Regions from separate parts of the Lysinibacillus sp. GW821-FHT14F06 genome, predicted to be linked through region 1. Evidence: riboswitches for the same ligand, from Rfam matches in the RefSeq annotation. Region 1 holds a riboswitch; each other region holds the start of a gene.
The links. A riboswitch is a leader RNA that binds a small molecule or an ion and turns the genes downstream of it on or off. The one in region 1 is predicted to bind cobalamin.
Positions count from the first base shown of each region.

Region 2: it holds a riboswitch for cobalamin, as region 1 does, so the genes downstream of both, AC1RNS_RS22775 (FecCD family ABC transporter permease) here and AC1RNS_RS04980 (ABC transporter substrate-binding protein) in region 1, are expected to answer to the same signal.
Region 3: it holds a riboswitch for cobalamin, as region 1 does, so the genes downstream of both, AC1RNS_RS02615 ((2Fe-2S) ferredoxin domain-containing protein) here and AC1RNS_RS04980 (ABC transporter substrate-binding protein) in region 1, are expected to answer to the same signal.

Region 1 is NZ_JBXAPF010000004.1:13,742-24,588, reverse strand. It holds gene trhA (PAQR family membrane homeostasis protein TrhA) at 1-152, shown strand, start outside; gene AC1RNS_RS05015 (hypothetical protein) at 315-701, opposite strand; gene AC1RNS_RS05010 (dihydrofolate reductase) at 933-1,412, opposite strand; gene AC1RNS_RS05005 (alpha/beta hydrolase) at 1,583-2,500, shown strand; gene AC1RNS_RS05000 (class I SAM-dependent rRNA methyltransferase) at 2,563-3,759, shown strand; gene AC1RNS_RS04995 (GNAT family N-acetyltransferase) at 3,847-4,389, shown strand; gene AC1RNS_RS04990 (S9 family peptidase) at 4,470-6,458, opposite strand; gene AC1RNS_RS04985 (precorrin-3B methylase) at 6,630-7,301, opposite strand; gene AC1RNS_RS04980 (ABC transporter substrate-binding protein) at 7,352-8,347, opposite strand; cobalamin riboswitch at 8,528-8,714, opposite strand; gene AC1RNS_RS04975 (GTP-binding protein) at 8,954-10,847, shown strand, end outside.
Region 2 is NZ_JBXAPF010000038.1:951-11,797, forward strand. It holds gene AC1RNS_RS22755 (DMT family transporter) at 1-223, shown strand, start outside; gene AC1RNS_RS22760 (DMT family transporter) at 223-537, shown strand; gene AC1RNS_RS22765 (monooxygenase) at 621-929, shown strand; gene AC1RNS_RS22770 (heme ABC transporter ATP-binding protein) at 974-1,765, opposite strand; gene AC1RNS_RS22775 (FecCD family ABC transporter permease) at 1,770-2,816, opposite strand; cobalamin riboswitch at 2,963-3,153, opposite strand; gene AC1RNS_RS22780 (biotin transporter BioY) at 3,324-3,920, shown strand; gene AC1RNS_RS22785 (YdhK family protein) at 4,033-4,608, shown strand; gene AC1RNS_RS22790 (response regulator transcription factor) at 4,646-5,347, opposite strand; gene AC1RNS_RS22795 (sensor histidine kinase) at 5,325-6,719, opposite strand; gene AC1RNS_RS22800 (NADPH-dependent FMN reductase) at 7,057-7,599, opposite strand; gene AC1RNS_RS22805 (nitroreductase family protein) at 7,667-8,284, opposite strand; gene AC1RNS_RS22810 (ring-cleaving dioxygenase) at 8,357-9,340, opposite strand; gene AC1RNS_RS22815 (MarR family winged helix-turn-helix transcriptional regulator) at 9,388-9,822, opposite strand; gene AC1RNS_RS22820 (YusW family protein) at 10,062-10,526, opposite strand; gene AC1RNS_RS22825 (YcdB/YcdC domain-containing protein) at 10,626-10,847, opposite strand, start outside.
Region 3 is NZ_JBXAPF010000002.1:76,010-86,856, reverse strand. It holds gene AC1RNS_RS02665 (alpha/beta fold hydrolase) at 1-273, shown strand, start outside; gene AC1RNS_RS02660 (hypothetical protein) at 320-706, opposite strand; gene AC1RNS_RS02655 (sugar nucleotide-binding protein) at 763-1,173, opposite strand; gene AC1RNS_RS02650 (hypothetical protein) at 1,170-1,376, opposite strand; gene AC1RNS_RS02645 (glycosyltransferase) at 1,403-1,618, shown strand; gene AC1RNS_RS02640 (GNAT family N-acetyltransferase) at 1,735-2,175, shown strand; gene AC1RNS_RS02635 (energy-coupling factor ABC transporter ATP-binding protein) at 2,713-3,552, opposite strand; gene cbiQ (cobalt ECF transporter T component CbiQ) at 3,552-4,322, opposite strand; gene AC1RNS_RS02625 (energy-coupling factor ABC transporter substrate-binding protein) at 4,325-4,597, opposite strand; gene AC1RNS_RS02620 (energy-coupling factor ABC transporter permease) at 4,599-5,345, opposite strand; cobalamin riboswitch at 5,482-5,666, opposite strand; cobalamin riboswitch at 5,911-6,095, shown strand; gene AC1RNS_RS02615 ((2Fe-2S) ferredoxin domain-containing protein) at 6,238-6,609, shown strand; gene cobJ (precorrin-3B C(17)-methyltransferase) at 6,614-8,284, shown strand; gene AC1RNS_RS02605 (sirohydrochlorin chelatase) at 8,299-9,207, shown strand; gene cobK (precorrin-6A reductase) at 9,204-9,965, shown strand; gene AC1RNS_RS02595 (precorrin-8X methylmutase) at 9,978-10,637, shown strand; gene AC1RNS_RS02590 (cobalt-precorrin-5B (C(1))-methyltransferase) at 10,637-10,847, shown strand, end outside.

The sequences.
Region 1 (10,847 bases):
GCTTTGCTTTACTGTTAGCAGGTGGGCTTTTTTATACAATTGGTGCCATTTTTTACGCTTGGCGGTCACTTCCCTACAATCATACAATCTGGCATCTATTTGTATTAGCTGGCTGTGGATCAATGTATGCTTGTGTTTATTTTTACTTATAAATATTCAACATGAAAATCGCTCTTTTTTGATAAAGGAGCGATTTTTCACGTTAATGTGTATTAGATTGTCCAAATTTGTTCATCTATTTATATCGGAGCACCATCCGTATGATACTATAAATCATTGTAATTCAATAGCATCACTCTGTTCTTTTTCCAATATTATACATTCATGATGTATTTTGAGATTTGCTGTTCTTTTTCCTTTTGACCAGCTACACCAGTTTTAAGAAGTTTCTGATGGTTCTGTGTATCTTCAACTGATTTTAACAATTGATTTGCTAATTTTTGCGTAATCATATCTTTTATATCGCCAGAAGACACTTCTTTTTCTTCCTTCTTTGATAATTTCACTTCTCTAATAATTATTTTTTCTCCATTTTCTTTCGTTACTATATGGCGTATATAACCATTTTCTTTTTTTATTTCATATGTTGCTTTCTTTTTATTGTTTCTAAGAAATAAATCATCCGATAAACGATTAAAACCGTCTTTTTTTAATACACTAAAATAATTACTACTCCCTAATTGAACATTCAGTGCACCCATCCCCTAACTTTACAACCAATATTTATATACTTTCTATCGTCATAATAATTTTTATTTAAATATTCCTTTCTTTTTTCTCAAAGCTTAGGTTTATTCTCAAGATTCCTGAGCCTTTCTGATAGTGATTTTTTGTAGCTCAATCTTGTTCAATGCGTTTACTCGTTATTGCCCAAATATCTAATGCTATTCATTAGGAATACTTTTACAGTGATTTACCTATTCAGCCCATCTCTATTTTTTGCGTTCAAAAATCTGATATTCGAATGTATAACCTTCTGGTGCCGTTTCTGGCTTTTCTGAAGATATTTGTACAAAATCCTGTTCATATTTCGGGAAATAGGTATCCCCATTAAAAGAATGATTAATTTGTGTAATATACAAACGGTCAGCGATAGCCATCGACAGGCGGAAAATTTGCTCACCTCCTATGATCATAATTTCAGGAACATCTCCAGCAAGGAGGAGGGCATCCTCTAAACTTGTCGTTGTTTCAATCCCTTCTGCATGATAGCTTTCGTCACGAGAAATCACGATATTTCGACGACCAGGTAAAGGTCTGCCAATCGATTCAAATGTTTTACGTCCCATAATCATAGGTTTGCCCATCGTTTTGTTTTTAAAATATTGTAAATCTCCTGGTAAATGCCATGGCATACCATTTTCATAACCAATCACATAATTAGTATCATGTGCCACAATTAAAGAAATCATATTGTCCCTCCAAATACTTTCATTCATCTTATTATAAACAAATTTTACTGTGACAATTAGTATATTTCTGCTCATTCATCAAATAATCTTCTTTTTCGGTATTAAATCCTAGTAAAATTATATGAATAGTTTATAATAGAGTCATCGAATATAAAAAAGGATGGATGATGATGACAAAACTAACAAATGAGGCTATTCACTACATTGAAGCAAATGACTCTTCTATTCCGTATTATAATTTAACACCTGCAGAGGCTCGTGCTATTCGAACAGTGCCAAAATGGGAGTCAGCACATGCTCCTCAGCTTGCTTCTATTACGGATAGAAAAATAACTGTACGAGATGGAGCTAAAATAAATGTTCGTATTTATAAACCTACTTTTGACAAATTACTCCCTGTCATTGTTTATTATCATGGGGGTGGTTGGGTTTTTGGTAATTTAGAATCTTCTGATGCGGGATGCAAGCTATTGGCAGAAAAGGCTCAAGCAATTGTTGTATCAGTTGATTATCGTCTAGCGCCAGAATACCCATTCCCTATTCCGCTTCACGATGCCTATGATAGCTTAGTATGGATTTACGAAAACATCCTGCAATTTGGTGGGGATGCAGCAAGAATAAACGTAGCTGGTGACAGTGCAGGTGGAAACTTAGCAACGGTGGTTACCTATCTAGCTGCTACATTAAATGGACCAGCCATTCAAGCACAGGCACTTATCTACCCTGTCGTGAATGTAGATTTTACAACAGCATCCTACAGTACTTATGGAGAACATTATGGTTTAGACAAACAAGGGATGCAATGGTTTGCAGGACTTTACACAGATGGGCAAAACTTTAAAGATCCACTTGTTTCGCCGCTTCAGATTGAGGATGTAAGTGTTTTGCCAAAAACAATTATTATTGCTGCAGAAGCAGATGTTCTCTATGATGAAGGTCTTGCTTATGCACAAAAACTTGTCGATGCAGGTGTAACCGTTGAGCATATCAACATGACTGGATTAATCCATAGCTATTTCAGCAAAATGAACTTTTTTGAAGAGGCGACAATACAAACAGCTGAAAAAATTGCTAGTTTCATGAAATAAGTTTGTCTATCACCATAAAAGAGTGCGATAATAGAGCAAAATGCTTTTTAAAGGATGACAATATGACACAAACGATTACTTTACAAATAAAAAATCCCTTTGCTGATCAATTAAAAAAAGGCTATCCTCTTATTTCAAAGGATGCTGTTGACGCAGGTCAACTTCCTAAAAAAGAAGGTTCTCTATTAAGACTGCTGGATAGCCATCAACGTTTTCTTGGCATAGGCTATTATGGCATACAAAATAAAGGCATTGGTTGGGTGCTAACAACTGATGCTAACGAAAAAATAGACAAAGCTTTTTTTATTAAAAAATTTACAAAGGCACTTGCAAATCGTCAGGCCTTCTTCGATGATCTTAATACAACAGCTTTTCGTATTTTTAATGGTGAAGGCGATGGCATAGGTGGGATCACCATTGACTATTTTGATTCTTACTATCTAGTGAGCTGGTATAGTGCGGGTATCTATTTATGGAAGGATATGATATACGAAGCACTTGCTGAGACGGTAAGTTACTCAGCTATTTATGAGAAAAAGCGATTTGATCTTAAAGGGCAATATATAGAACAGGACGATTTTGTTATGGGAACGTCTGGTGAATTTCCAATCATTGTTTTGGAAAACGGCATGAGCTATGCTGTTCATTTAAATGATGGAGCAATGACAGGTATTTTCCTCGATCAACGAGATGTAAGGCTTGCAATTCGTGAACGTTACGCAGATCATAGGAACATGCTCAATACATTCTCCTATACTGGAGCATTTTCGGTTGCGGCAGCACTCGGAGGAGCAATCAAAACGACAAGTGTGGATGTAGCAAAACGCAGTCTAGCCAAAACAATTGAACAATTTAGTGTCAATGAAATTGATTATGAAACACAGGATATTAAAGTCATGGATGTCTTTAACTATTTTAAATATGCACAGCGCCATCAATTAAAATATGACCTTATTGTTTTAGACCCTCCTAGCTTTGCACGGACGAAGGAAAGAACGTTTTCTACAGCGAAAGACTATCCAAAATTGCTAATTGATACGATAGCCATCACTGAGAAAAATGGTATCATCGTTGCTTCAACTAATAACGCAAGCTTTGGTATGAAAAAGTTTAAAAGCTTTATTGATCAGGCCTTTAAGGAAACTCGTACACGCTATAAAATTGTTGAAGAATACAGCTTGCCGAAGGATTTCCGTGTACCACGTGAGTATCCCGAATTTAATTACTTAAAGGTTGTTTTTATTAAAAAAATGGACTAAATTTAATTGAGACAGAGTCACTTAAACGATTCTGTCTTTTTGTAAGGATAAAATTCTAATTTATTATAGGTAATTGGAGATGATTGAATGGAGTATATTCGTGAAAAATTAATGATTACTACCGAAAGGCTAGTCCTTCGATTATTTCAAGCATCAGACGCAGAAACGGTAGCAAAGCTTTGTAATAACTATAATATTTATAAAAGTACAATGTACCTGCCTTATCCATATAGTTTAGATGATGCGTTGTCATGGATTGAACGCCATTATGATCATTTTATGGAAGATATTTCGTACGAATTTGCAGTAACAGATAAAGAAACTGGTGAATTATATGGAGCAATTGCATTATCGAATAACAAACGTTTTAATCAAGGAGAAATTGCCTATTGGATTGGTGAGCAATACTGGGGAAAAGGCTATGCAACAGAGGCAGCGCAGTCGATCGTCCAATTTGCTTTTGAAGTAAAGAAACTGCATAAAGTGTTTGCTCGATTTTTTTCATCGAATCCTGCATCAGGAAAAGTAATGGAGAAAATCGGTATGACACAAGAAGGAATATTAAAGGATCATATTCTAAAAGACGGTAAGTATAAGGATTTAGTGTTTTTTGGAATTATAAATCAATAATTTTGCAATCTAGTTTCTCTATTTTAAAAAGGTGGCCTAAGGAGCATTTTACCTTCTTAAGCCACCATCCTCAATGATTTTTATAAATATTCCACAAACCAATCTCGAATGTATTCTAATCTTTTAATTCTTAACGTTGGTTTTCCGCTCCTTGAAAGTTCATGGTTAGATTCTGGGAAGCGAACAAATTTTGCTTCTTTTTTACGATGCTTTAAGGCGATAAACAATTGCTCTGCCTGTTCAATCGGGCAGCGATAGTCTTTTTCACTGTGTAAAATTAACAGTGGCGTTCGAATATTGTCCACATATTTCAACGGTGAATGATGCCATTGCTTTTCAATATCGTCTAGTCCTGCTTGGATTTGCCAGTCTGTAAAGTAATAGCCAATATCACTTACACCGTAAAAGCTAATCCAATTAGAGATGGAGCGTTGTGTAACGGCCGCTTTAAAACGGTTCGTATGACCAACAATCCAGTTTGTCATAAAGCCCCCATAGCTTCCGCCTGTAACACCGAGTCGGTTTTGATCAATGTAATCATAATGCTCCAATGCGTAATCAACAGCGGCCATTAAATCATTATAATCATTGCCACCATAATCACCTCGGACTGCATCAACAAATTTTTGACCGTAGCCATGGCTTCCGCGAGGATTCGTATACAGTACTGCAAAACCTTGTGCAGCAAGAATTTGGAATTCGTTAAAATAGGTGTTGGCATACATTGCGTGCGGACCGCCATGGATTTCAAGAATAAGTGGATATTTTTCCCCTTCCTCATATCCGATTGGCTTCATTATCCAGCCGTTTACCTTCCAGCCATCTGCCCCTTCATATTCAATGGCTTCTGGAATAGATAATTTTCTCGACTTTAAAAACTCTTCATTAACTTTAGTGAGCTGTTCCTTTTCACCAGTTTTTAAATTGACGGAAAATAGATCACCAGGATTTGTTGTCGTGCTGATGGCAACTACTGCTTTATCACGTTGAGAATCAAGTGAAAAACCATAGACATACTGATCGTCATGAATTGCTGGATATATTTCACCAGCAGTATTTCCAAAATAAATGGCTGTATTTCCGTGATCTGTTACTTGGAAGTAAAAGCTATGACTATCCTCCATCCATTGGACACATGGAGCCACGACACCTTGTAGAAAATCTCCGACTACACAATCACCAATAGGGGCGTCAAAATCACTCGTTACACTGGTTAAATTAGTTTGTTCTAAATCATACATCCATAGCTTTGCTTGTGTTGCGTTTTCAAATTCTCTCTCACTTCCAAGAAAAGCAATGTATCGACTGTTTGGGGACCATGAAGTTAGGTAGAACATCCCCCTTCCTTCTGTTAGCTGGCACGTTTGTTTTGTTTCTATCTCCAATAAATAAATATCATTATTGAAAGAAAAATCTACATCCTCTGTTAAATCAGCCAGATAAGCCAGATATTTTCCATTTGGTGACCATGTATCCAAATGGAAATGATGGCTTCCTGTCGTCACTTGTTCCAGCTCCCCTGTTTCAAGATGGACAATGGCAATGTGAGTATATTGATCCATATCGATAAAACCAGCAGCATCTGATTTATACTTCATGTTGTCTACTTCAAGTGGTTTAAGTTCTTTTTCCTCTTTCTTATCATCTTCTGCTTTATCAAAGATGTCTTCATTTTTACCAAGCTTTACGGAGAAGGCAATTTTTTTACCACATGGAGACCATGCAGGTGATGTCGCACCGTTTTTACAATGTGTAATTTGTTTGGCCTCTCCACCTGCTTTAGCAAGCACAAAAATTTGTGGCATACCAGTTCTCGTTGAGACAAACGCAATTTTACTGCCATCAGTAGACCATACAGGTGAATTCGTTTTATCATCACCGAATGTCCATTGTTGAGGATTTTTTTCATTCAAATTTATATAAAATAAATTAGATACATAGTCTTTCTTCTTTTCATCAATATAAGTTTCTACATAAACAACTTCTGTTCCGTCTGGTGATAATTGTGGATCTGATACTGATTTTAATCGATATAAATCTTCTGGTTGAATCCCATGTTTCACTGTTATTCGCTCCTTCTTGTTGAAATTCTTACATAGTACTTTATTTCGATGCCCTAAGTATTTTCCCTGCTTAAAAGAGAAATATTTTTAAGCCCAATAATCTTTTATATGTGAAGAAGTATTATACGATAACTAGGTTAGTAACAAAGGAACGGGATATATAACGCTAACTAGTTTTCAGAATTCCCGTGCAATGTCCCAATAGGCAGCCGTCTTTGTTCTACGATAAAATTTATAAAAAGGTTCATTTGATCGAGCATGTTCCTTGTAGAGCAGAATAATTGCATGGAGATAGTTTTCAATATGGTTAACTGGGATTCGTTTAGCAAACAATGTCCCCGCTTGAGCATTTGCCCCCATAGGCACAGCTCCCAAATAAACATCAAAGCTATCCTTTTGATAAACTAGACCAATATCATCATAGACAGCATTATAGCAAGCCGATGCACAGCCATTGACATTTAAACGTAATCTTGCAGGAACTGATATCCCTTTTATTGAAGAATATAATTGCTCTGTTATAGGGGCTGCCTCCATTTTATCGCCATCACAGAAGTCACATGCCTTCATTGCAACAATTGGACCTTGTTTAGCCAAATACAGGCCAGCTTTTTGCAGCTTGTTAAGTGCTTTATCTAGATCAACAGTAGGAATTGATAGTAATATACTGTAGGATGCAGAATATTTAATAGCACCCGTGTCTCCAACGACCTCTGCAATTATTTGAAATTGTGTAGGAGTAAAGTGCTTATTAATAATTCCAGGACTTACTGCAAGACGAGTAAACTCTCCCTGCTGATTTAGCTTTTCAAAGGTTTTCTCTGGTATATTCATATTAAATGCATTCATGTATGATGTCTCCTTATGAAAAAGGAGCCAGCAAAATGCTAGCTCAACTATTAAAAGTTATCTGGATAAAAGCCTTTTGCCAAAATTTGAATCGCTTCTGCGGCACGTACTCCTTCAGATGCTGCTGATAGTGGTAAAATAACAAAACGTTCATTTTTCACAGCTACTGTTTCTTTTAATGCTGGGTCATTCTTTAAGAAATTAATTTTTTCCTCAGCAGATGTCTCTCCATAATCAATGACAACGATCATCTCTGGATTACGCGCAACTGCCTCTTCCTTTGAAACAGTTGTCCACCCAGATTCTACATCACCAAAAACGTTTTTACCTCCAGCAATCGTTACCAATTCATTCATAAAGTTTTGCGCTGCTGTAAAAACATCCTTATCACCGCTATCAAAAACTAAAACTGGCAGCCCCTCTCCATCCTGTGGCAATTTGGCACGAACATCCTCTACATCTTTTGTCATTTGGTCGATTAAAGCTTCACCACGATCTTCAACACGGAATATTTTTGCGATATTACGAATATCTGTGAAAATATCCTCTAAAGTTGGCTTCGTCATATTGGAAGCTGTATGTAAATATGAGTGAATTCCTAATGCCTCAAGCTCTTCAGGAGTGCCAACACCTTTTTCACCAAAGGCACTTTTCCATCCTCCATATAAAAAGTCTGCCTCTACATCAATCACCTGCTCCTTTGTAGGATACTGGTCAGCTAATACAGGTACTTTGTCATAAGCAACTTGTAAAGGCTCATAAATTTTATCATCTAAATAGGCTGTACCAACCATTGAATCTTCTAAGCCTAAAGCTAGCATAATTTCTGTCACATGTTGGTTTAAGCTAATCGCTTTTTTGGGAGCTTCTTTATAAATCTGTGTTGTCCCATTATTGTCAATCGTTACTTCTGACGTTGCCTCTTGGGATGGTTCAACCTTTTCACCCTGTGTCGCTGATTCATTATCTTCCTTCGCACTGCATGCACCTAAAATAGCCATCAATGCCAGTGCAAAGACAAGCCACATGCTATTCCATTTCTTCATGTCTTTTTCTCCTTTGATGTTAAATCTATAGCAAGAAAGCCGCAGACTTCTTAACTACCATGTATTATGTACTGTGTAACAAATTGAAAAAGGGCATAAAAAAATCCCCTTGTTTCCAAGAGGTTCGCATAGTGAAAAAACGGCTTTTGACCTGAATCACTATCCCCATCCTCGTGGTTGAAGTAAAGATTAATATTGGCAGGTATCCTGGCTTAGGTTCATCATCTATACGCCTTCCCATAGTATGACTATAGTGGCATATTGTATAGACTCCCCATTTACAGTTGCGGGACAGCATCGGATTCTCACCGATTTCCCTTTTAAGCAAATGACAAAGGCCATTTGCACCAATATAAAGATTTATTGTTATAAATATTATTGATAGACTAGCAAAAGTAATTTCTGTTCGCAATCTCACAAAAAAATCCATTTACTTATTATCTTTATTATTATAGCACTATTCTTACAAAATCGAGAACTATTTTACATTAATTATTTTTCATAATCATTTGATTTGGAGTACTATTATGACATATTCGTATTTCTTGAATTCAACAAAATTCTGTTACAATGAAGTAGACGGATTTATAGAAACGAGGATTATTTATGCACAAAACTATTGGAGTCCTTGCTCATGTGGATGCAGGAAAAACAACATTCTCAGAGCAATTATTATTTCATACAAAAAGTATTCAGGCTCGTGGGCGAGTGGATCATCAAGATACTTTTCTGGATAATCATGAGCTGGAGCGTCAACGTGGCATCACTATTTTTGCAGAGCAAGGCCGATTGACAATTGGCAACGATACATATACATTAATCGACACACCTGGACACGTCGACTTCTCTCCTGAAATGGAGCGTGCGATCCGTGTTATGGATTATGCCATCATTGTGATTAGCGCAGTTGAGGGGCTACAGGGGCATACTGAAACAGTCTGGCACTTATTACGTCAGTATCACATTCCAACCTTCTTTTTTATCAATAAAATTGATCGTGAAGGTGCAGCGGTGGATCATGTTATGGCACAGCTTCAAAAAGATTACTCTGAGGATGTACTACTAGTAAATGAAATGTTCCATTCGGATTATATGCCTTCTAATATAATGGAATGGCTAGCTGAACGTGATGACAATCTTTTGGATGCTTTTCTTAATGAAACATTAGATAACACTCACTGTCTTGCCCACCTCCAAGCGTTGATTAAACAGGAGAAAGCCTTTTTATGCTTTACTGGCTCTGCATTAAAAGATATGGGGATACAGGAATTCCTAGCACAGCTCCCACTGCTTACTGAAACACATTTCGATGCTGCAGCACCATTTCAAGGTGAAGTCTTTAAAATTCGACATGATGGCCATCAACGCTTAACTTTTATCAAAGCATTACAGGGAACCTTACATATTCGAGATGAATTTTCATTTGGAGACGTAACCGAAAAAGTGACGGAGATACGATTGTATAACGGACATCGTTTTGAAGCCGTACAAGAAGTTACAGCTGGTGAAATTTTTGCTGTAAAAGGGCTTAGTTTAGCAAATATTGGTGCAATCCTTGGAAGCTCCAGTAACCCACAGCCCTATGAGTTAGTGCCAACCCTGCAGGCCAAAGTACAATACGAGGGTGAACAGCATATAAAGGAAGTCTTAAAAATCTTTCGTATACTTGAAGCGGAAGAGCCGTCATTACGTGTGATTTGGCATGAAAAATTTCAAGAGATTCAAGTACATATTATGGGTGTTATCCAGCTTGAGGTACTTATCGATGTGCTAAACAAGCGTTTTTCATTAGCCATTTCATTCGGGGAACCACAGATATTATATATGGAAACAATTTCATCAACTGTTACAGGATATGGTCATTTCGAGCCTTTAAAGCACTATGCGGAAGTACATTTATTAATGGAGCCAAGTGCACGCGGTACTGGTATTACATTTGTCAATGCATGTCATACGGACGATTTATCCGTTGGGCATCAACGACTGATTGAAAAGCATTTATTCGAGCGAGAACATCATGGATTACTAACAGGCTTTCCCGTGACTGATATTTGCTTTACGCTTGTAACGGGCCGTGCTCATATTAAGCATACCGAGGGCGGCGATTTTCGCGAGGCCACATTCCGGGCATTGAGGCAAGGGCTTGAGCAAGCGGAGAATGTCCTTTTAGAGCCGTATTACCGCTTTAAGTTAAAAGCATCTACCGATTTTATCGGCCGCATGATGACTGATATTCAGCAAGCATTCGGTACATTTGACCCGCCAATTATTTCCGAAGATGATGTCGTGATTACGGGCCGTGCCCCTGTCGCGACATTTATGAGCTATAGTACAACCTTTGCGGCCTACACTAATGGTAAGGGTGTCCTTTCTCTGCAATTTGATGGCTATGATGTGTGTCATAATACGGAAGAAATTATTATGCAAGTCGGCTATGATAAGAATGCCGATCCTGAATATACATCTGCCAGTATTTTTTGTGCAAAGGGGAAAGGCTATT
Region 2 (10,847 bases), on a different contig from region 1:
CTTATCGAAAGCATGTGAAAACCTGCCTACTGGCACAGTTTATGCGATTTTTGCCGGGGCAGGAACAATTGGTACCACATTAATGGACATTTTCATTTTTGAAGGAGAGTTTAACACTATTAAAGCGATTTTTATATTTATTTTAGTATTAGGGGTCATTGGGCTTAAATTAGCCGATAACCCTGCTAGAGATAGTGATAACAAGAAAGGAGCGAATGCCTAATGGGCTGGTTACTTGTTTTATTAGCTTCAATATCAGAAATTATCGGTGTGGTAGGCTTACGCTTCTATAGTCAGAAAAAAACGCTTCGTAATTTATTTATATATGTGGGTGGGTTTGGGTCGTCCTTTGCACTATTATATGCCTCCTTCAACTATTTACAGTTAAGCATCGCCTATGTTGTGTGGATTGGTATTGGAACTGTTGGTGCTGTCCTTGTAAATATTATATTTTTCGGTGAATCCAAAAACCTTACTCGTCTGATTAGTATCGTTGCCATTATCATTGGTGTAGCAGGCTTAAAAGCTGTATCTTAATTTGTTATGCTCCTGTACTTCTTCGGTAGATTTTTTATATAATGATTTAAAATAAACAGCTTAGTGAAAAGGAGGATTTAAGAATGGTGTATTTGTTACAGGTTGACTTTACTATGGAAGGCCCTTTTGGTACAGAGATGTCTGAAGGATTCAAAGATCTAGCACATAGTATTAATGATGAAGAAGGCGTTATATGGAAAATTTGGACTGAGGACGAGTTAGCTAAAGAAGCTGGCGGGGTGTATTTATTCGAAACGCAAGAAAGTGCTGAAAAATATTTAGCCATGCACTCTGCCCGCCTAACAAGCTTTGGAATAACAAATATTCGCGGTAAAATTTTTGCAGTAAATGAAGCACTGTCATCCATTAACAATGGTCCTATCCTTCGATAAATAACATGGCGTATCCGCAAAAAAGATACGCCTTTTTCAAACTATCAATATTTGAATATTTTCTTCGTATATTGCTCAGATACATACGTTAAATAAGGCTTACCTGTAAGAGGATGAGTTTGTATATCAGCATAAACACCAAATACATCTTGTAATAGCGTTGGTGTAAGTACTACTTCAGGTGTACCAGAGCAAACAATCTGACCTTTTTGTAAAACATAAATTTGATCGCAATACATAGCTGCAATGTTTAAGTCATGCAAAGCAGCAACTACTGTTAAATGTAGGGTTTGAATTAAATCCATTAACTGTAATTGATGCTGTATATCTAAATGATTTGTTGGCTCATCTAAAATAAGTATCTTTGCTTGCTGAGCAAGTGCACGTGCAACCATCACTCGTTTTTTTTCTCCACCTGATAGAGAGCTGAAGTTACGTTTTTCCAAATGTGCGATACCTGTTTGATTTAATGCAGCCTTCACAATTTGAAAATCTCGTTCTTGATCAAGCTCCAATAGTTTTTTGTGAGGTGTTCTTCCCATACTTACTAAATCATGTACCGTAAAGTCAAATAAAACCGGTGTTTCTTGACTTACTACCGCCAAATTTCGAGCAATGGTTTTACTTGATTGCTTAAAAATATCCTGCTCATTTAACAAGACTGTACCATTTTCGGGTTTTAATAGACGATACATATTCTTTAATAAGGTTGACTTCCCGCTACCGTTAGGACCAATTAGCCCAACAAATTGCTTTTCCTTTATCTGAATACTAACTTCATGTAATATACGTTGATCATGAATAGAATAGGATACCTGCTTCGCTTCTAATGTCATAGATTTAATCTCCTTCACCGAAAGAATAATTATTACGGCGTAGTAGCCAAATGAAAAATGGTCCTCCACAAAAGGCAGTAATAATCCCAATCGGCATTTCTTCAGGGGCTATTAAAATTCGAGCAAATGCATCTGCCCAAACTAAAAAAATCCCTCCCAATAGAGCACTAATTGGTATTACATATTTATAGTTGGAACCTACAATTATGCGGACAATATGCGGAATAATTAAGCCGACAAATCCAATGGAGCCACTTACTGCAACAAGTACGCCCGTTAATAAAGATACTAGCAGGATAAGCTGCAAACGAAATTGTTGGATATTGACACCTAATGTAACTGCAGCCTCTTCTCCAAGCAATAATAAATTTAAATTACGATAATGGAGCCACAATAAGGCAAACACGAAGATAAATATAGCTGCTGGAATGATTATATTGCTCCATTTTGCACCTGCTAGACTACCAAGCATCCAATACATAACTGCCTTAATTCCATTATCTTGCTTTGCCATCATTAACATGAAATTCGATACAGCAGATAAAATAAACGATACTGCCATTCCCGCAAGTAAAAGTCTAAAAACAGAGATTCTTCCTCCGACACGTGCAAGGAAGAACACTAACAATATGGCAAGAAGTGAGCCTAAAAATGCAGATACAGAAAGAGCGAAAATACCTAGAAATGAAAATGCACCTAAAATAATAACTGCTGTAGCACCAACTGTTGCACCTGAAGATATTCCTAATATGTATGGTTCAGCTATGGAGTTTCGCACAAGAGCCTGTATAGCTGCCCCAGCGATGGCTAGGCCTGCTCCTACGATAGCAGCCAGCAAGACACGAGGAACACGTATTTGCCAAATGATAATTTCTTGCGAGCGACTCCAATCCTGCTCTATTAAATTTTGGACGATTGGAATTTTGGACAGGATAACCTGCCACACATAAAGAGGTGTAATAGAAACAGATCCAACCATAACAGCCAAAGTCATAGAAATGATTAGTACCAGAAGAAGAGTCAGTGATAATAGTATAAATTTTTTATTCATATGTATAAAACTCCTAATCAATCATAGTAGACATGAAGCAATAAAAAAGAGTATTTCATGCATAATATGCATAGAAATACCCTAGATTCAACAAAGTAGAAAGATTTCCTTCTATTGTCCGTAAATGCGTTCATCCTCGTGGGCATTACAAATATCACTAAATGGCAGGTCTCCTGGCTTCGAATCACCGTTTTATGATTGCCTTCCCATCCTAAAACAGTGGCAAAATCATCATAAAACTCCTCGTTACAGTTGCGGGACAGCGTCGGACTTTCACCAACTTCCCTTTTAAGTGACACTTTGTATTTGATGTCACACCATTAGTATCCAAACTATTAAAATTATGACGATTCTATCATACATTTTAATAGTTAGTCTATAAATAACCGGAAATTATAAACTTTAGCTGTGAAAACAAAATTGTGTTAACTTAACATAAATATAAAGTTGACACAAATAATTTATTTTCATACACTATTAATAACTTTAATAGATAGAGGTGAAATTATGGCAACAGTTGCAGAACACTCTCATCATAGATTAAGAACAGTAGATATTGCTTATATTGGATTATTTTCAACATTAATGATGATTGGTGCAAATATTACTTCCATTGTCCCTTTCATGTCTGTGGGAGGAGTCCCAATCACATTGCAAACTTTCTTTGCTATTTTAGCTGGACTAGTTCTTGGCAGTAGAAAGGGAGCACTTGCTTGTACGGTATATATGTGTATTGGTTTAGCTGGTGCACCTGTATTTGCACGTTTTGGCGGCGGCTTTGGACAAATCTTAAGCCCTACTTTTGGCTTTATTGTCACATTTATTTTAGCTGCATTTATCGCAGGACTGATTGTTGAGCGCAGTGGAACAAGGAAAAGCTATATTGTTGCAGCCGTAATTGCTACAGCTATTAATTATTTACTAGGGACAAATTGGATGTATTTTGCTTATAAACTATGGGCTAGCGCTCCAGATGCTTTCAATTATAAGATGGCCTGGCTTTGGATGATGCCACCTTTGCCAAAGGATATTATTTTAGCGGTCTTTGCGGGTATTTTTGCGCATCGTCTACAAAAGATATTAAAAATAATACCAGTAAAATAGTTGAATCCTGAAAAACGCCAATCTAAAAAAATGGCGTTTTTTCTTATAACGAGTCCATTATTTCTGCATATTTATTTGCTACATTAAGCGTAAATAGTAAGGAGGAATAAATATGAAGATAAAAAGAAGATGGTTAAATAGTTTCCTAACAGTAATTGCTTTACTAGCGTTATCAGCATGCTCTGACAAGACAGAAACAGAATCAGGAACGAAAAATGACGATAGGCAGAATACAAAGATGGATCATTCCACAATGGACCACTCTAGCTCTGGTGATGTGCCAGTAGCGTTGAAAACTGCAGTAAATCCTAAATTTCCAGTAGGAAGCTCAGCTATTATTACCGATGGACATATGGAAGGTATGGAAAGAGCAAAGGCGACAATTGTAGGCGCATATGATACCACAGCATATATTGTCTCCTATGAGCCAGTTACAGGTGGCGAGCGTGTCGAAAATCATAAGTGGATTATTCATGAGGAATTGATAGATTCAGACTTGGCGCCATTAGCTCCTGGCACTGAGGTCAAGACGAATGCATCTCATATGAAGGGCATGGAAAATGCGACTGTTCGCATTGATAAGGCTATCCAAACGACTGTTTATATGATTGATTACACCGCTACTACAAATGGAGAGTCTGTAAAAAATCATAAATGGGTAACTGAGGATGAATTGAAAGCAGAATAGACTTTTGAACCTCTGTAGAGTTCTAGCAGAGGTTCTTCTAGCTCCTGATATCTAAAGCATTTTTTCCTACTGGCTTGAGCCATTTATAGCCAATCCCCCAAACAGTTTGTAAATAATTATCAGCAGGAAAACCGCTTTTCCGCAGTTTCTCTCGTAAATTACGTACATGGGAATCAACTGTTCGATCTTCAATCGAATCATTATATCCCCAAACAGTACTAATAAGATGCTCTCTAGTAAACACCTTATTTTGATGCGCTAAAAATAAGGCTAGCATCCCAAATTCTTTAGGTGTTAAAGATATTTCCATCTGTCGAAAACACACTTCAAAGGATTCCTTATCTAAACGTAATCCCTCAAACAACACAATATTTTCATCAATTTTTGCCCTTCTTAGGACAGCATTAATACGTGCAAGTAACACGTCTTCATCGAAGGGCTTCAGAATGTAATCATCTGCCCCAAGATTTAGACCTTTTACCATATCAGTATGCTCCCCTTTTGCTGTTAGCATAATGATAGGAACATCCCAAAACTTCCTTATTTCATTACAAGCCTGCCAGCCATCCATCCCTGGCATCATAATATCTAAAAGTACCAAATCTACATGATTTTCTTCTAAATAGATCAGAGCCTCTTGAACGGATACCATTGCCTTACATATAAAGACAGGCTCTAAATAAAGCTTAAGCAAGTCTAACATCCTGGGTTCATCATCAATGAGCAGTATTGTTTTCATACGTTTCGACTCCTTTAAACGTTAAAATAAAAGTTGTCCCTTTATTCTCTTTACTCTGGGCTGTTATTTCTCCTCCATGTGCCTGAACAAGTTCTTTTACAATTGAAAGCCCAAGTCCAACACCCCCTAATGCACGACTACGGGATTTTTCAACACGATAAAATCGTTCAAAAATATGGGGTAAATCCTTTTTGGGAATTCCCTTTCCAGTATCTTTAACGATTATAGTTACTAAATCATCCTGTCTCATTCCCAAAACGGAGATAGCATCACCTGATGCACAATATGATAAAGCATTATTGAGGAGATTCATTAATATTTGTTCGAGCCTTGCTGCATCGGCCATTAAGGTTAACTCTTCTTCACAATGAACATTAAAGTACAGGTGTTTTTCTTGAAAGGCAGGACTCAACTTTTCCTCAATATTTGCTAAAAACGTATTCAATTGAAGACACTCCTTTTCAATCATAAAAGAGTTTTCGTCCATTTTAGCTAAATCAAATAAGTCCTTTATTAAAAGAGAGAGTCGATTAGTTTCTTCTATAATAATACCTAAGTATTTTTGTCGATCTTGCTCCGTCAAACTACGTTTATAGAGAACATCTGCATAGCCTTTTATAAAAGTTAAGGGTGTTCTAAGCTCATGGGCAATGTTTGATAAAAAATCTTTTCGATCTTGTCTTAAATGATTTAAATCTTCCGATAAATGCTGGATTGCAATGGCAAGATCGCTTAATTCATCCCTACCATTTGTAGAAAGTACAACGGTAAAGTCACCATTACTCATTTTCAAAGTAGCTTCTTTCATCTGAATTAATGGACGAGCCAGCTTTCTAGATAAAACAATAATGACTGCAATGGTTACCAGACCAGAAACAAATCCAACAATTAAAAAATGCTTATTTAGGCGCTCCATTAATGCATGGATAGAATCTGTATTTTGAAACATAAAAACGTAACCAATTGTTGTCTGCTGTTTTTGAATCGGACTAATGGTTGCAATATATCTTTCTTTTTGCCAATTACGCTGAAGTATTTCCCCATTATATGGAACAGTGTTCTCTAATTTACTTATATAATCTTTGATTTCAGGATGTGGGTGTGAAGACGCTAGTACTGTTCCAGTTATATTTGCAATAACCACCTCTGTATCTTCTACCGACTCCATTAGCACAATATGGGCTAGGGTTTCCTTGTCAAAATTTTGCTCTAATATTGTTCTATGAGAGTTTCCCCTTGCCTGCAGACTGGTTAGTTCCTCCTCCACCCTTGAATTGGTTAAAGAAGTATGTAAAAAAAGCATCATAAATGTTTCAATGCAAAATAATGTAATAAAAAAAATGATTCCAAGCTTTAGTGAAAGTTTTTTCATTCGCTAACCACCATTTTGAGATTTCCAAAAAATCCTATCATGCGTTTATATATTCGCTGAATAGGAAAAATACATCATCTCTCCACCCTTTGAAGTATTCTGTATCTGACGCTTCACTTTCAATACAGAAATATTTGTTGGCGCTTTCGCACAGAAAAAATCTGCTGAATTAAGTTAACAGTATAACGTTAAAGTATGAAGATTTCATGCAGAAGAATAGCATTTTTAATTGAACATTTCTTTTAACGTACTATCCGCTGTTCCAGAGCTTTATTCGTTTCAGATAGGTAAAAAAAGTCCTGCAAGTATACCTCATACTTACAGGACTTAAATTATATTATACGTATTTTTTTACCCAGTTTAGGAAGTTGTCGACAACTGCGTCAAGGAATTTTACAGTACCTTCATCTGTCAGATTACCTTCTGCATCAAATTTCGTGTGCACCGCACCAATATAAACATCATTTCCACTAAGTAATGGTGAATTAATACCTGGGGAGAATAAAATATCTCTCAAATGTAATTGTGCCTTAACAGTACCAAGGTTCCCCATCGATGCACCCATAATAATAGATGGTTTTCCAATCATTACTTTGTCTACACGAGATAACCAGTCAATTGCATTAACCATAACACCTGGTACAGTCCCATTATATTCTGGTGTCACCCAAAGCACTGCATCTGCCGCTTTTACTTTTGCTTTAAAATCAAGCACGGCTTGTGGTGCATCATTCTCAATATCTTGATTATACATTGGTAACTCGTTTAAGCTTAATACCTCAAGCTCAAATTTCTCTGTATACTGTTTTTGAATAAATTTTGCTAACTGCATATTATAAGATTCTTTTCGGATACTACCTACGATGGCTACTACTTTCACGATGTTGTTTCCTCCTAAAATGTCTATTATTCTTAGTATTTGTATAGCAATTCTATTTTATACCACATTAATAATAAATGGCAAATTCTTCAACCGGCTTACGATAACCACGTAAGCGACGGCTGCTTTCTTTTTCCTTACCTATTGTAATCATAAGTGCAATTTCATGTGTTTCTGGCACATTAAAAAGCGCACGCATTTTCTGATTATCGAACCCAATCATTGGGCAAGTGTCCCAACCGCGATTTTTTGCAGCAAGCATAAATAACATTGCTGATAATGAAGCATTACGAATCGCTTCTTCCTTCATAAAATCCTCGCCACGGTCTTCATAAAATTTAGTATTCTCTGCTACAATCTCCTCTAATTCACTAGTTGTAATTATTCCTAAATCCACCATCCCCTGAGTGAGGTTAGCCGTATATTTATAAGCCTCTTTATCACCTAGTACTAGAATCACTCCAGATGCTGAATGTACCTTATATTGACCAAATGCCGCCTCTCTTACTTTTTCCTTCATCTCTTCATCCAACACAACGATATAGTTAGCGTGTTGTAAGTTAAAAGCCGATGGAGCAAGTTTAACGTCCTCTAAAATAGGGCGTATGTCTTCTTCAGTCATCTTAACATCCTTCATAAAATTATTGGCTGAACGACGCTTATCAATTAGTTTGGAAAATTCCATTTTTAAACCCCCAATGCAGTTATGTAAATCCATCCAGTAAGCAATATATTTTAGCTACTGGATGAATTAGTATTACTCATATTCTTTATCGAACTTTATCGTACTTCTTACAGTATCAATAGGACGAACAAGTTCTTCAATTTGAGCACGCTTTGGCTCTAAAAATGGCGGCAATGAAAGTTTTTCACCTAAAGTTTCATAAGGCTCATCCCCCATAAATCCTGGTCCATCAGTGGCAAGTTCAAATAAAATCTGTGGTGCTACTCGTGCATAAAGAGATTCAAAGAAGTGACGATTGACATAACCAGAAGTATGGAAGCCGAAGCTTTCAAATCGTTCAGTCCATTCATTCAATACAGCGCGATCCTCTACTCGGAAGGCTGCATGATGAACTGTACCAAAGCCTTGACGTGCTACGGGTAAAACACTGTTGTATTCCACAACAAGTTGAGCGCCGTTTCCTCCCTCGCCTACCTCAAATAAATGGAAATCTCCTTCCTCAGCAATTTCAGTAAAAAGCATCACTTTTTCTAGCACATCTTTAAAATATTTAAAATTAGCTACTCGAATGAATACTGGCCCTAATCCTGTTATTGCATATTCCAAAGGGATTGGCCCATCTTGCCATGGAGTTCCAGATGCTACACCCTTATTATGCTCATCAGAAATAAGCTGATATTGCTGATCGTCAAAATCAACGAAAGATAAAGTTTTCTTACCAAATTGTTCTTTAATACCTGTATGATTAACCTGCAAACGGTCAAAACGTTTTAGCCAATAGTCCAAAGCTGCATCTGTTGGCACACGGAAGGAGGTTTTTGAAATCTCATTTGTTCCATGCTCGCCTTTTGGAATGTTTGGAAAATCAAAGAACGTCATGTCCGTACCAGCGCTTCCCTTATCATCTGCGAAGAATAGATGATATGTTTGAATATCGTCCTGATTAACTGTTTTTTTCACTAAACGCATTCCTAACACAAAAGTGAAAAATTTATAATTTTCTTCTGCACTACTAGTAATTGCTGTAACGTGGTGAATGCCTTTTAAATGATTCATTTAAAACCCTCCATTGTCTCGATTTCGAGATATTGATGTGAATTTGTTCATTTATTAATCGCATTAAAACCAACCTTCTTTAGAGACAGAATCATTGTTTCCAGCTCTTCATGGTCTAATACTTCAAAAATCTCATTAATTTTTTGTTCATGCTTTGGGAAAATCTCTTCTAATAATGCCCGTCCCTCATTGGTTAAAAAAATATAAGTCACACGGCGATCCTTTGCACAGGCAAATCGATAGACATAGCCCTTTTGTTCAAGCTTATCAATAACATAAGTAATGCTGCTACTTGCAATTAATATTCTCTTACCAATCACTTGAATCGGCTGTTCCCCACGATGATATAAGAATTCAAGCACTGAAAATTCAGTTTGATTTAAATCATACTGCAGCAAATCTCTCCTAGTTGCTTCCTGAATCGTTTGATATGCACGGAACAAGACCGTAAATGCCTTTAAATTACGACTGTCTCCCCTCATACGACTCCCTCTTTCTATTTACCTCGAATTTAATTATCTTTAATTCGAGATAATAATAACATATATTTCTCTATACGACAATCAATTTGTTTTACTCTAAAATCAACTCAAAAAAATTGTTTTTATTTCACATATTTTGTACCCTATTACTTTCTAAATACTGCACGAAAATAAAATCCAGCCGTTAAAAAAATTAAAGTGTAGCTGGATTTTATATTGATGAATTCAGTCTGCATCATTTACTTTAGACGTTTAAATTCTTTTTCATTCCCATCAACAAATTCTACTTCAATCTCAATTGATTGAAAGTCCTCTGCAATATGAAATACAGAGATAACCTGATCTATTACCTCATCATTTGGTGTTGTGGAATCAAACGTCAGCTGCTTGAAAAGAGGTTCCAATTTCGTATAGGCTGCATCCCCCTGGAGATTTTCATTATTTCGCGAATCCTGTAATTTCGCTGCTATGCCAGATTTTTTGTTTTCGTATTCGGCTTCATAGGAATCTGTCGCAGAATAATCAACATCCAGCGAAAACTCTAGAAAATTGAACGGTACTTGATCTGTCGTAGTATCACCAACCTGTTGATTCGTATTTTGTTGAACTGGAGCATTTGTTGGCATATCTTGTGCCTTTTCCTTTGTACAGCCATAGAGCATGACAGTCGTTAACAGAATAGCTATTAAAAATTTCATTCTCATCTTTACACTCCTTTCTTCTGTTATTATTTCCCCCTTTGTCTAAAAACTAACCCAAAAAAGGTATCTCCCAAAATTAGGAGATACCCTTTTCATTATGAATTAATAAAAGTAATTACGAGTGTTGTTACCTTCAGCAATAGCTTTAGCTAATCGCATTGTTGATACAGCTAAATCTGCATATGTTACTTTCTCAGTAGCATTAAAGTTATTTTGCTGTGCATCGATTAATCCCATTGCACTTACTAAAGCCACATAGCCAGAATATGCTGGATCAATTGCGCCTGCATCAGCAAAGTTTAATTTGTAAATATCGCCATGTTT
Region 3 (10,847 bases), on a different contig from region 1:
CTTACGAATATTCTGCGAGAAAATATGTCCTTTGCAATCCCTGAAAATTTTTCTCAAGCTAGCTGTGAGATTTTGGTAACTGTTGGTGAAAAGGAAAAGGGGATCATGAGAAAATCTGCTAGACTGCTAGTCAATCGTAATCCCAATTGTAAAGGTGTGGTGCTATCTAACGTGGGTCACGGTGTATCTTTGGCAAATCCTACGTTCTTTAATCATTTTGTTGAGAATTGGATGAAGGAGGGGCGATTACCAGAAGGAAAAATTATTCATTAAAATGAACCTACATAACTTTTAAAGCTAGTAGATTCAGCAAAGTTCTTTATTTAAAATAGTGAAGGTATAAGTCTTTATGTGCCCTTATCCAATGCTTCATTTCAAAGACCATCTCTTCATAGCTAGGGACAACAAATGAAAAATCGTTTCGAGTATTGACAAGCGTTTTATCAACATTTAGATGCTGACATGGAAGGATGGTTACTTGATTGTCCTTAAAGTGTTTATTGAATAGCTGCAAAAGATCGTACTTCGAAATACTCTGATTGTTAACAAGATGATATATGCCTGTAATGCATTCAGATGTAGCATGCTCTATCGCCTTTGCTAGCGTAAGGGTAGTAACTCCTGTCCAAATCGCACCAGTATAGCCGCTTATCATGTCATGCTGTTTCATAAAGCAGTTGAAGAGTCCAATACCTTCCACCTTCATATCCGGTCCAATAATAGAATTACGCAGTGTTAAATGTTTTGTGTTTTCGATTTCTCCTAGTGCCTTCGTACGATCATAAAAGGTTTCCCCATCGCTAAGCTATTTTCCTGATACGGAGATGTCTTTCCTGAGAATACACAATCCGTGCTTAGATGAATAAGCTTTGTTTGACGATTTTCCAATAATGAAACAATGGCATGAGGTAAATAGCTATTGATATAAATACTATCTTTCTGATTCACCTCACAGGCATTATTTAACATACCAATACAATTGACGATAGCATCATAGGAATCTTCTAGTAAAAGTGACTGTAAAAAAATAGGATCTGTTATATCTCCTATCCTATTACTTCCATATGGAAAGGCAGTTCTAGAATAGGTTGTCACATCATGCCCTTGTTCACATAAATAGATGGAAATAATGTGACCAGCTATTCCAGTAGTACCAAGTACTAAATACTTCAAGGCTTTCCTCCTGTCCAATGTTGTAGTTCTTCTTGTAGGAGAGGGAGCTTTAGTAATTTTTCTTTTATTTCAGCTACTTTCATTATTTTTGTATTAGCAGAGTTGTACTCATCCGATAATGTTATTTTCGGAGAGCCTTCTTCTAAGTACTTTCCATAATTTAAATCGCGATTATCAGCAGGGATTCTATAAAAATCGCCCATATCGATGGCCTTTGTAGCCTCTTCCTTTGGGAGCTGCTGATATTACCCATCATCAACGATTCGGTACGATTTATCCAACGCATGATTGGGAAAGCGTAGCACAAACATTACAGCAAGTAACAAAACAGGAGCAATTACTAGCAGATACATGTGAACAACTCCAAGCATTTGCAAGAACAGAATTAAATTGGGAGCATATAGTGAAAAGAGTTGCTCAATATTTACAGGAAAAACCCCTCTAACGTGATATTCGCTCGAATTTGTGAAGAATTCTTTTCTTTATCCGATTATTTCCTTTATAATGAGAGCTAGATTCATATTTTTTGACAATCATGGGTAGACATAAGGGGAGAGCAGCATGAACATATTTCAAGCAACAATGAATGAATTAGAAGAGGTAGCAGTACTTTTTGATGAATACCGCCAATTCTATGGTATTGAATCAGATCAAAGCAGTGCTAAGGCATTTTTACAATTACGAATGGCCTTAAAGGAATCTATTATTTTTATAGCTGTAGAAAATGACAAGGCAGTTGGATTTACACAATTATATCCTACTTTTTCTTCCATTGCTTTACAGCGTGCATATATTTTAAATGATATATATGTGAATGAAGATGCAAGGGGCCAAGGGGTGGGCACGGCATTAATGCATAAGGTATTTCAATATTGTGAGCAGCAATCTGCTCGTTATGTCACACTTCAAACAGCCACTGATAATATTAATGCAAGAAAGCTATACGAAAATCTTCATATGAAACAAGATCAATATTGTAATTACGTAAAGTATTTTGATTAAGAAATAAGCATCTCGCCATGATAGGACGAAGATGCTTTTCTAGTTTAATTGGTGGTTTCTGAATTAAATGCAAGAAAAAACGCTAAGGTATGAAGAAAAAAGCTCGGCTCCTTCTAATAAACGCTGAGGTGCAAAGATAAAGAACTCAGATTCCCCCAAGAATCGCTCAGGTGAGAAGACAAAGAGCTCAGATTCCCCCAAGAATCGCTCAGGTGAGAAGACAAAGAGCTCAGGTTTCCTCAAGAATCGCTCAGGTGAGAAGAAAAAGAGCTCAGGTTTCCTCAAGAATCGCTCAGGTAAGAAGAAAAAGAGCTCAGGTTTCCCCAAGAAATGCTCAGGTGCGAAGGCAAAGAGCTCGGGTTTCCCCAAGAAATGCTCAGGTGAGAAGAAAAAGAGCTCGGGTCCCCTCAAGAATCGCTCAGGTGAGAAGAAAAAGAGCTCAGGTTTCCCCAAGAATCGCTCAGGTGAGAAGACAAAGAGCTCAGATTCCCAAAGAATCGCTCGGGTCCCCTCAAAAAACAGCTCAGATACAGATCCTCAAATCTGCTCAATCAGTTTCTGTAAATCATCCTTTGAACGAGGTAGCTTAATGTTTTCCTTCAATAGTTTTTTACTCTGTAAAGCAAGTGTCATTTCAAAGACCCAGGGACGTTCCAGATGGGCTCGTTGAATTAACTCCTCCTGATAAAACATCTCAACAGGGTCCCCGTTATAGATGATTTTGCCACCTTCCATAACGATAATTTGATCTGCCCATTCATAGGCTAATGGGATGTCATGGGTCGCCATTAAAATGGTACGATCCCCATTTTCTAATTTGGCTAAATACTGTAAAACTTGTGCAGCATAATAATTATCGAGTCCAGCGGTTGGCTCGTCTAATAATAAAACAGATGGTTCCATCGCTAGTACACCTGCCATGGCTACTCGTTTTTTCTGACCCACACTTAAAAAATGTATTGGTTTATCGAGTAGCGCTTCCACCTCTGTTTGTTCTACTGCCCAAGCAATTTTCTCTTCAATTTTTTCAGTTGTCCAACCGAGGTTCAAAGGTCCAAATGCAATATCCTGCTTCACTGTACCCGAAAATAGCTGATTGTCTGCATCCTGAAAAACAATGCCAACCTGTTGACGTAATTCTTTTAATGCTTTTCTGCTATACTGTAGCTCCTTGCCGCAAAAGGCTATATTTCCAGTAGTTGGCTTAAGAATCCCATTGAGGAGCTGAAATAATGTAGATTTTCCCGCTCCATTATGACCTAGTAGGGCGATTTTTTTGCCTTTCGGAATTTGGAGTGTAATATCTGTTAGTGCGTGTGTTCCATCTACATAGTCGTAAGAAAGCTGATTTAGTTCAAAGTATAAGTCTGTTGTCATTAGAAAAAACCTCCATACACGATGAGGAATAGTAAGATAGCGGCAATACCGAGCCAGTTTTTCATGCTATAGGTTGCTTTCTCCTGCCAATATACCGCTTCGCCACCACGTGCTTGCATGGCATTATTAAGCTCGCGGCTTCGTTGGAACATTTCAGCAAATAAAGCGGCGATAAGCATAGATACAGAGCGTAGCCACTGGGCAGGTGAGCGATAACCAAGTCGAGCCTGCTGAGCAAGGTGAATTTTTTGCATACTGTCTAAAAAAATAAAAATAAATCGATATGTTAATTCCACTAGCTCAACAAACAACGCAGGAATTCTACATTGTCGTAACACATGACAAATAGATTGTACGGATGTTGTTAGGATTAAAAAATATAAACAACTGACACTTCCAAGAACGATGAAAAAAAGTTGCTGTGCTGTAAATAAGCTTACATTGCCCACAAAAATTGTCCAATGTTTAAAAGAAAATGACCAGATATGTGCAGGTAGTTTGCTAGTCGCTGGTGCTATTGAAATTAAAATAGATAGTAAGCTAGATAGTAAAAAAAATCCGGGTAACAATAATAGTTTAAAATAATATTTAACAGGGATTTTAGCGCCTATAATGATAAAAGCACTCATTACAATAAATGTAATGAGTGAAATTCGTTCATCTCTCATGATAAGCGACAATAATAATAGTCCAAAGGAAAACATCATTTTTTCTAGCGGATGAACAGACGCTAGCTTATTCATATATGCATACTTATCAATGAGTAACATACTTAACCTTCTTTATGTTTACCGCGCATATAGCCGATGAAATAGCCGATGAAACCGGCACCAATAGCAGCTTGTAGTGCGAATAATAAGCTTTCAATTTCTCCACTTGGTGGTTCCCATAAGCTTTCAAACCATGGTTCGTAGTCAGCATTTATTTCACCGATTGCTGCCTCCGCTTCACCATCTGCTCCTCCGAATTCAGCACCTTTTTGTATGAAAAGTGGGATAATGGCTAATAACACAACGATTGCAAGCAGTAATAAGTTTTTTTTCATCCTAATGTGCCTCCTTTGTTGAGAAAACACGTAATGCTTTTAATTCGCTTACATTGTATTTTTTTAAGAAATTCATCACGACTACTGTTAAAATTCCTTCACTAACAGCAAGAGGAATTTGTGTTAAAGCAAAAATACCCGCAAATTTTGAGAATGAAGCCATAAAGTCACCAACCTCAGAAGGGAAAGCAAGAGCTAGCTGTACAGAAGTGACAATATATGTACCTAAATCACCAAGCATAGCAGCTAAAAATACAGCTAAAGAAAATGATAGACCCATTTTTTGAGAGCCTTTAAATACATAATAAGCAATAATTGGACCAACGACTGCCATAGAAAAGGCGTTAGCTCCTAAAGTTGTAAGCCCTCCATGTGCTAAAAGTAAAGCTTGGAATAATAATACAATCGTTCCGATTACACTCATTGCTAATGGTCCAAAAAGAACTGTGCCGAGCCCAACACCTGTTGGATGCGAGCAGCTTCCTGTTACAGACGGAATCTTTAATGCTGATAACACAAAGGCAAAGGCACCTGATAGTCCTAAAATCATTTTTGTTTCAGGGTTTGCATCAATCGTTTTGCGAATTGAACGTAATCCTAAAATAATAAATGGAATGGATACAACCCACCAAAAAATGGCCCACTCGATTGGCAAAAAGCCCTCCATTATATGCATGGCAAATGCACGATTTGGCACAAATAAAAATGCCAATAAGAAATAACTAAGCTTCCAGCCTGAGAATTTCAAAACTTCTCCTCCTCACTTATAGTTTTTGAATTAGCGTGCGAAAATAAAAAAACACTTCTCCATATTGGAAAAGTGCATAGCTAAGACAAATAGAATTCGATTCTACTAAGCCGCACACCTATCCTCGTAGGTTGAAACGTTCACATACTTTTCGGCAGGTCTCCTGGCTTTAGTTCCTCGTTTTATAGGCCTTCCCATCCGTTGGACAGTGACATTCTCTATAAAACTCCCTAGTACAGTGGCGGGACCGCGCCGGACTTGAACCGGCTTCCCTTTTAAGCGAAATGATAAGCACTTCGCACCGAAAAAAGATGAAGTTGTGAGATTTCACGACACAGTGTAACATGATTTTTCATCTTGAGGCTATCTTTTTTAGAAAAAATTTTTAAAATTGAGGTGCAATCTAGAAAATTCTGATAAAATAAAAGAGAAACTTTTCTTTTTTCTACGAATTTTTTGATGAAATTTTAATGAAAATGTCATAATTTTAGAGAGAAATATTGAAATTTTAAAATTATAAGATATGATAGAGACAGTTTTCAATTCGTGTTAAACATACAAATTTGATATAAAAACATACATAAGTGCTTGAATATTTTCAAGATAATAGGGAAATTGGTGAAAATCCGATACAGCCCCCGCTACTGTAATAGCTGATGAAATCGCAAATGCCACCTAGTGCAAACTTGGGAAGGCGCGAAAGTAAATGGAAGCTTAAGTCAGGAAACCTGCTTATGTAATCATGCATGCAAACTTTTCGGAGGGAGAAGTTGAAGCAAAGGCGAGTACCTGTAGTTTATTCGACTTTATTTGGCTTCTACAAAACCTTTACTCTTCGAATTAGAGTAAAGGTTTTTCTTTGTTCCTAAAAGTATTGAGGGGGAGAACAACGATGACTACTTGGAATTTAGAAGGGATGCAAACACATCTTTTTATTTGCAATGGCAGTAGCTGTATGAAAAAAGAAGCGGAGGAAATTACGCAAGCTATTCGTGATGAAATACAGTTACAGGCACTTGATAAAACAATACATACAACACGGACACGCTGCAATGGCAGATGTAAGGATGCGTGTGTTGTCATTGCGTATCCACAAGGAAATTGGTACCGTGTGCCAACAACAGAGCATGCAAGGGCACTTGTACAGGATTTACATCATGAGTCACTGCATGATGAACATGTCTTTACGCTTCGTGAGGGCACGTTACAGCGGACAGCACAAACAACAGCCATTAAAGGCATCGAAAAGGTGAAAGAGGGGTAACAAAATGGCGCAAAAAGGGAAGATTTTCGTGGTTGGCTTTGGGCCTGGTGATTTTAATCATATTACACATCGGGCAGTGGAGGCATTACAACAGAGTGATATGATTATAGGCTATAAAACATATGTAGAGCTTATTCAAGACTTAGTTAATGCAAAATCCATTGTTAGCACAGGTATGACGGAGGAAGTATCTCGTGCACAGGAAGCGGTACGCCAAGCGGAGGCAGGGAATATCGTATCTGTTATTTCCAGCGGTGATTCTGGTGTTTATGGCATGGCAGGATTAGTGTATGAGGTATTGATCGAGCTTGGTTGGACGGAAGCAACTGGTGTAGAGGTAGAAATTGTTCCAGGTATTTCAGCTATCAACTCATGTGCAAGTTTACTAGGTGCTCCAATTATGCATGATGCTTGTACAATCAGTTTAAGTGACCACCTAACACCTTGGAATTTAATTGCGAAGCGTGTAGAGGCAGCAGCGATGGCGGATTTTGTGATTGCGTTGTATAACCCAAAAAGTGGTCGACGTACTAGACAAATTGTGGAGGCCCAGCGCATTTTATTAGAATATCGTTCACCTGATACTCCAGTGGGGCTTGTCAAAAGCGCGTATCGTGACCGTCAGGAAGTTACAATGACAACTTTAGCAGAAATGCTAGAGCATGATATTGGGATGCTGACAACGGTTATTATCGGAAATTCATCAACGTTTTTCTATGATAATAAAATGATTACACCACGCGGCTATCAGCGTAAATATACACTCGGTGAGGAAAAGCAGCCATTACGTCCACACCAACGTTTAAGGGAAGAAAATGAACCATGGGCAATGAATCAAGAAACAGGGGAGGCACGCAATGACTTTGCAGCAGATCCTAATGCTAATCGTATTGAGCCCAGTGTAGCCATTACACCTAATCCAAAGCAAAAAAAAACTTCACTTGAGATGGCGACAGCAGCGTTAGCGATGGTCAAAGGAACAAATGAGGTAAAGATAACACCAAAGCTTGTGCAACAAAAAATCGAATCTATCTTTGAATTAGCTGTAAGCCCAGGAGTAGCCAATAAATTTTTCACTCCGCAACAGATGATCACGCTGGCAGAAGTTGTTGGAGAGGATGGAACGATGGAATACACACCTGACCATCAAATCCATTTAAAAATCCCAACGACAGAGCCAGAAAAAATTACAGCCAAGCTTCGTGAGGTTGGATTTTTACTGACACCGATTGGAGATGTATTATCATTAAAGGCTTGTGACTTCTGTTACGGAGAAAAGGTTGATTCGATTCCATATGCAGAGGAGATTCAGGAGAAACTTGGTGGTATGTCTTTACCGAAAACTTTGAATATTGGCTTTAATGGCTGCGGTATGGCGTGCTATCGAGCAGTATTTGATGATATTGGTATTGTTTATCGTAAAAGCAGGTTCGATGTTTTTATTGGGGCAAAGCCAGTAGGACGTACAGCACATGCTGCACAGCCAGTTGTAGAGGGACTAGAGCCTGAACAACTTATTCCACTCATTACGGATATCATTGAGGAGTATAAAGCAAATGCCCACCCAAATGAACGTCTGTTTAAGTATTTTAAACGTGTTAAAAAGATTCTGCACTTTACGTATCAGGATATGTCTTCAAAAATAAAAGTAGAGCCCGCTCCATGCGGTGACTAGTGAGGAGTTATGAGATGAAAGCAATTTTATTTGTCGGCCATGGAAGCCGTTTAGCAGCAGGAAATGATGAGGTACGTACATTTATTGAGCAAATGACACCTCGTATTGATGATAGCTTCTTAGTAGAAACGTGTTTCTTGGAGTTTGCTTCTCCAAACATTGAAGAGGGTATAACAAATTGTGTGAAGAAGGGTGCAACAGAGGTGCATGTGATTCCAATTATTCTTCTTCATGCTGGGCATTCAAAGCTACATATCCCAGCAGAAATCGAACATGCGCGTGAGCATTATCCACATATTACATTCACATATGGTCAAACGATAGGTGTCCATGAAGAGATATTTGCTATTTTAGAGGATCGTTTAGCTGAAATCGGCTTCAATGCTGAAGAGGAACAACAGGATACAGCTATCTTGTTAATTGCACGAGGCGGCAGTGATTCATCTGCAAATGGTGATTTTTATAAAATTACACGTCTGTTATGGGAAAAGTTGCCTGTCAAATATGTTGAAAGTGCCTTTATGGGGGTAACGGACCCTCGTGTCGAAGAGGGAATTGAGCGCTGTGTTAAGCTAGGTGCTAAAAAAATCATTATGCTTCCGTACTTTTTATTCACGGGCATCCTGATGGAACGTATGAATGGTATGTGTCAACAATTTAACGACAAATATCCAGATTGTGATATTCAAATTGCTGACTATTTTGGCTATCATGAACGTTTGCAAAATGTGCTACTAGAGCGTATTGAGCAAGCTGTAAATGGGACATCAACAGGTATGCAGGATTTAGAAAATTATCGAGCATATGCAGCGGTGCATGGTCATGCGCATCATCATCACCATCATGACCACGATCATGATCACGACCATCATGATCATCATCACGAACATGACCATCACCATGAAGAGGAGTCTGTGAAATGATTTTCATGTTAGCAGGGACGAGTGATGCTAGAGACTTAGCTCTTGAAATACAGTCAGCAGGATATGATGTAACGGCAACAGTCGTTACTGAATCAGCAGCCTCTAGCCTTGCTGAGGTGGGTCTGCCTCATTTAATTGGACGATTAACAGCTGAAGAAATGGCGACTATTATGACAGAACAAGGCTATCGTTTAGTTGTAGATGCCTCTCACCCATTTGCTGAGGAAGCTTCCAAAAATGCCATGGCAGCAGCGGAGCAAGCAAATGTACCGTATATTCGCTATGAACGAGCACATGAGCACTATTCTCATCCTCTTATAACAGTAGTAAAAGATTATGAGGAGGCTGCACACTTAGCGGCAGAAAAACGTGGTGTCATTATGCTAACGACAGGCAGTAAAACGCTTGCGACATTTACTAAGGTTTTACATGGCCTGGAGAATACAAGAGTGATTGCACGTATGCTACCTAGACTTGATAACATGGAAAAATGTGAGGCACTTGGTGTTGCTCAAAGGGATATAGTCGCTATACAGGGACCCTTTTCAAAGGAATTAAACGAAGCGCTTTTTCGTCAATATGATGTGACATTGATGATTACGAAGGAGAGCGGCAAGGTTGGCTCAGTGGATGAAAAGTTAGAGGCAGCACTTGCATGTGGCATTGAAACACTATTAATTGCAAGACCAAATATAAAGTATGGCCAGCAATATTCTACATTTACGGAAGTACTACAGGCTGTACAACACACACTTTAGGAGGCAATTCAGATGGATTTTAAAACAGATTTCAAACCTTTAACGGTAGACCCAGACAAAATTTACGATTACAGTTTTTCTATTATTGCAGAAGAAATGGGCGAACATGATTTCTCAGAGGATGAGTGGAAGATTGTTCGTCGTATTATTCATGCATCTGCTGATTTTGAGCTAGGTCGTAGCGTTATTATTACTCCAGGAGCGATTGAAGCAGGTATCAAGTCAATTCTTGCAGGTCGCCATGTGATTGCTGATGTACAAATGATTGAAAGTGGCTCAGGAAAAAAACGTTTCCAAAAGCATGGTGGGGATTTACACTGTTATATCGCAGATGAAGATGTTTCAGTAGAAGCTAAAAAACAAAATACAACACGTGCTATTATCTCCATGCAAAAAGCTGCTAAATTACATGAAGGCGGTATTTATGCCATTGGTAATGCACCAACTGCATTGCTAGAGTTAATCCGTTTAATTAAAGAAGGCTTAGCAAAACCAGATTTAATTATTGGTATGCCAGTTGGCTTTGTATCTGCTGCTGAGTCAAAAGAGGAATTATTAAAACTAGAGGGTATTCCGTATATTACGAATGTTGGCCGTAAAGGCGGTAGTACAGTGACGGTTGCCGCATTGAATGCCATCTCACTTTTAGCGGATGAACAGGCGAAAAAATAATGGAGCGGAAGCCAAAAAAGGATCCCAAGGACATGCGTCACGGTTATACAACGGGAGCCTGTGCAACTGCCGTGGCAAAGGCAGCATTGCTCGCCCTAATTACAAATGAAGAGCAGGAAACTAGTACAATTCATTTGCCAATTGGGCGAGATGCAACCTTTACGATTGAAAATTGTACGTTTGAAAACAATACGGTAAGCTGTGAAACCA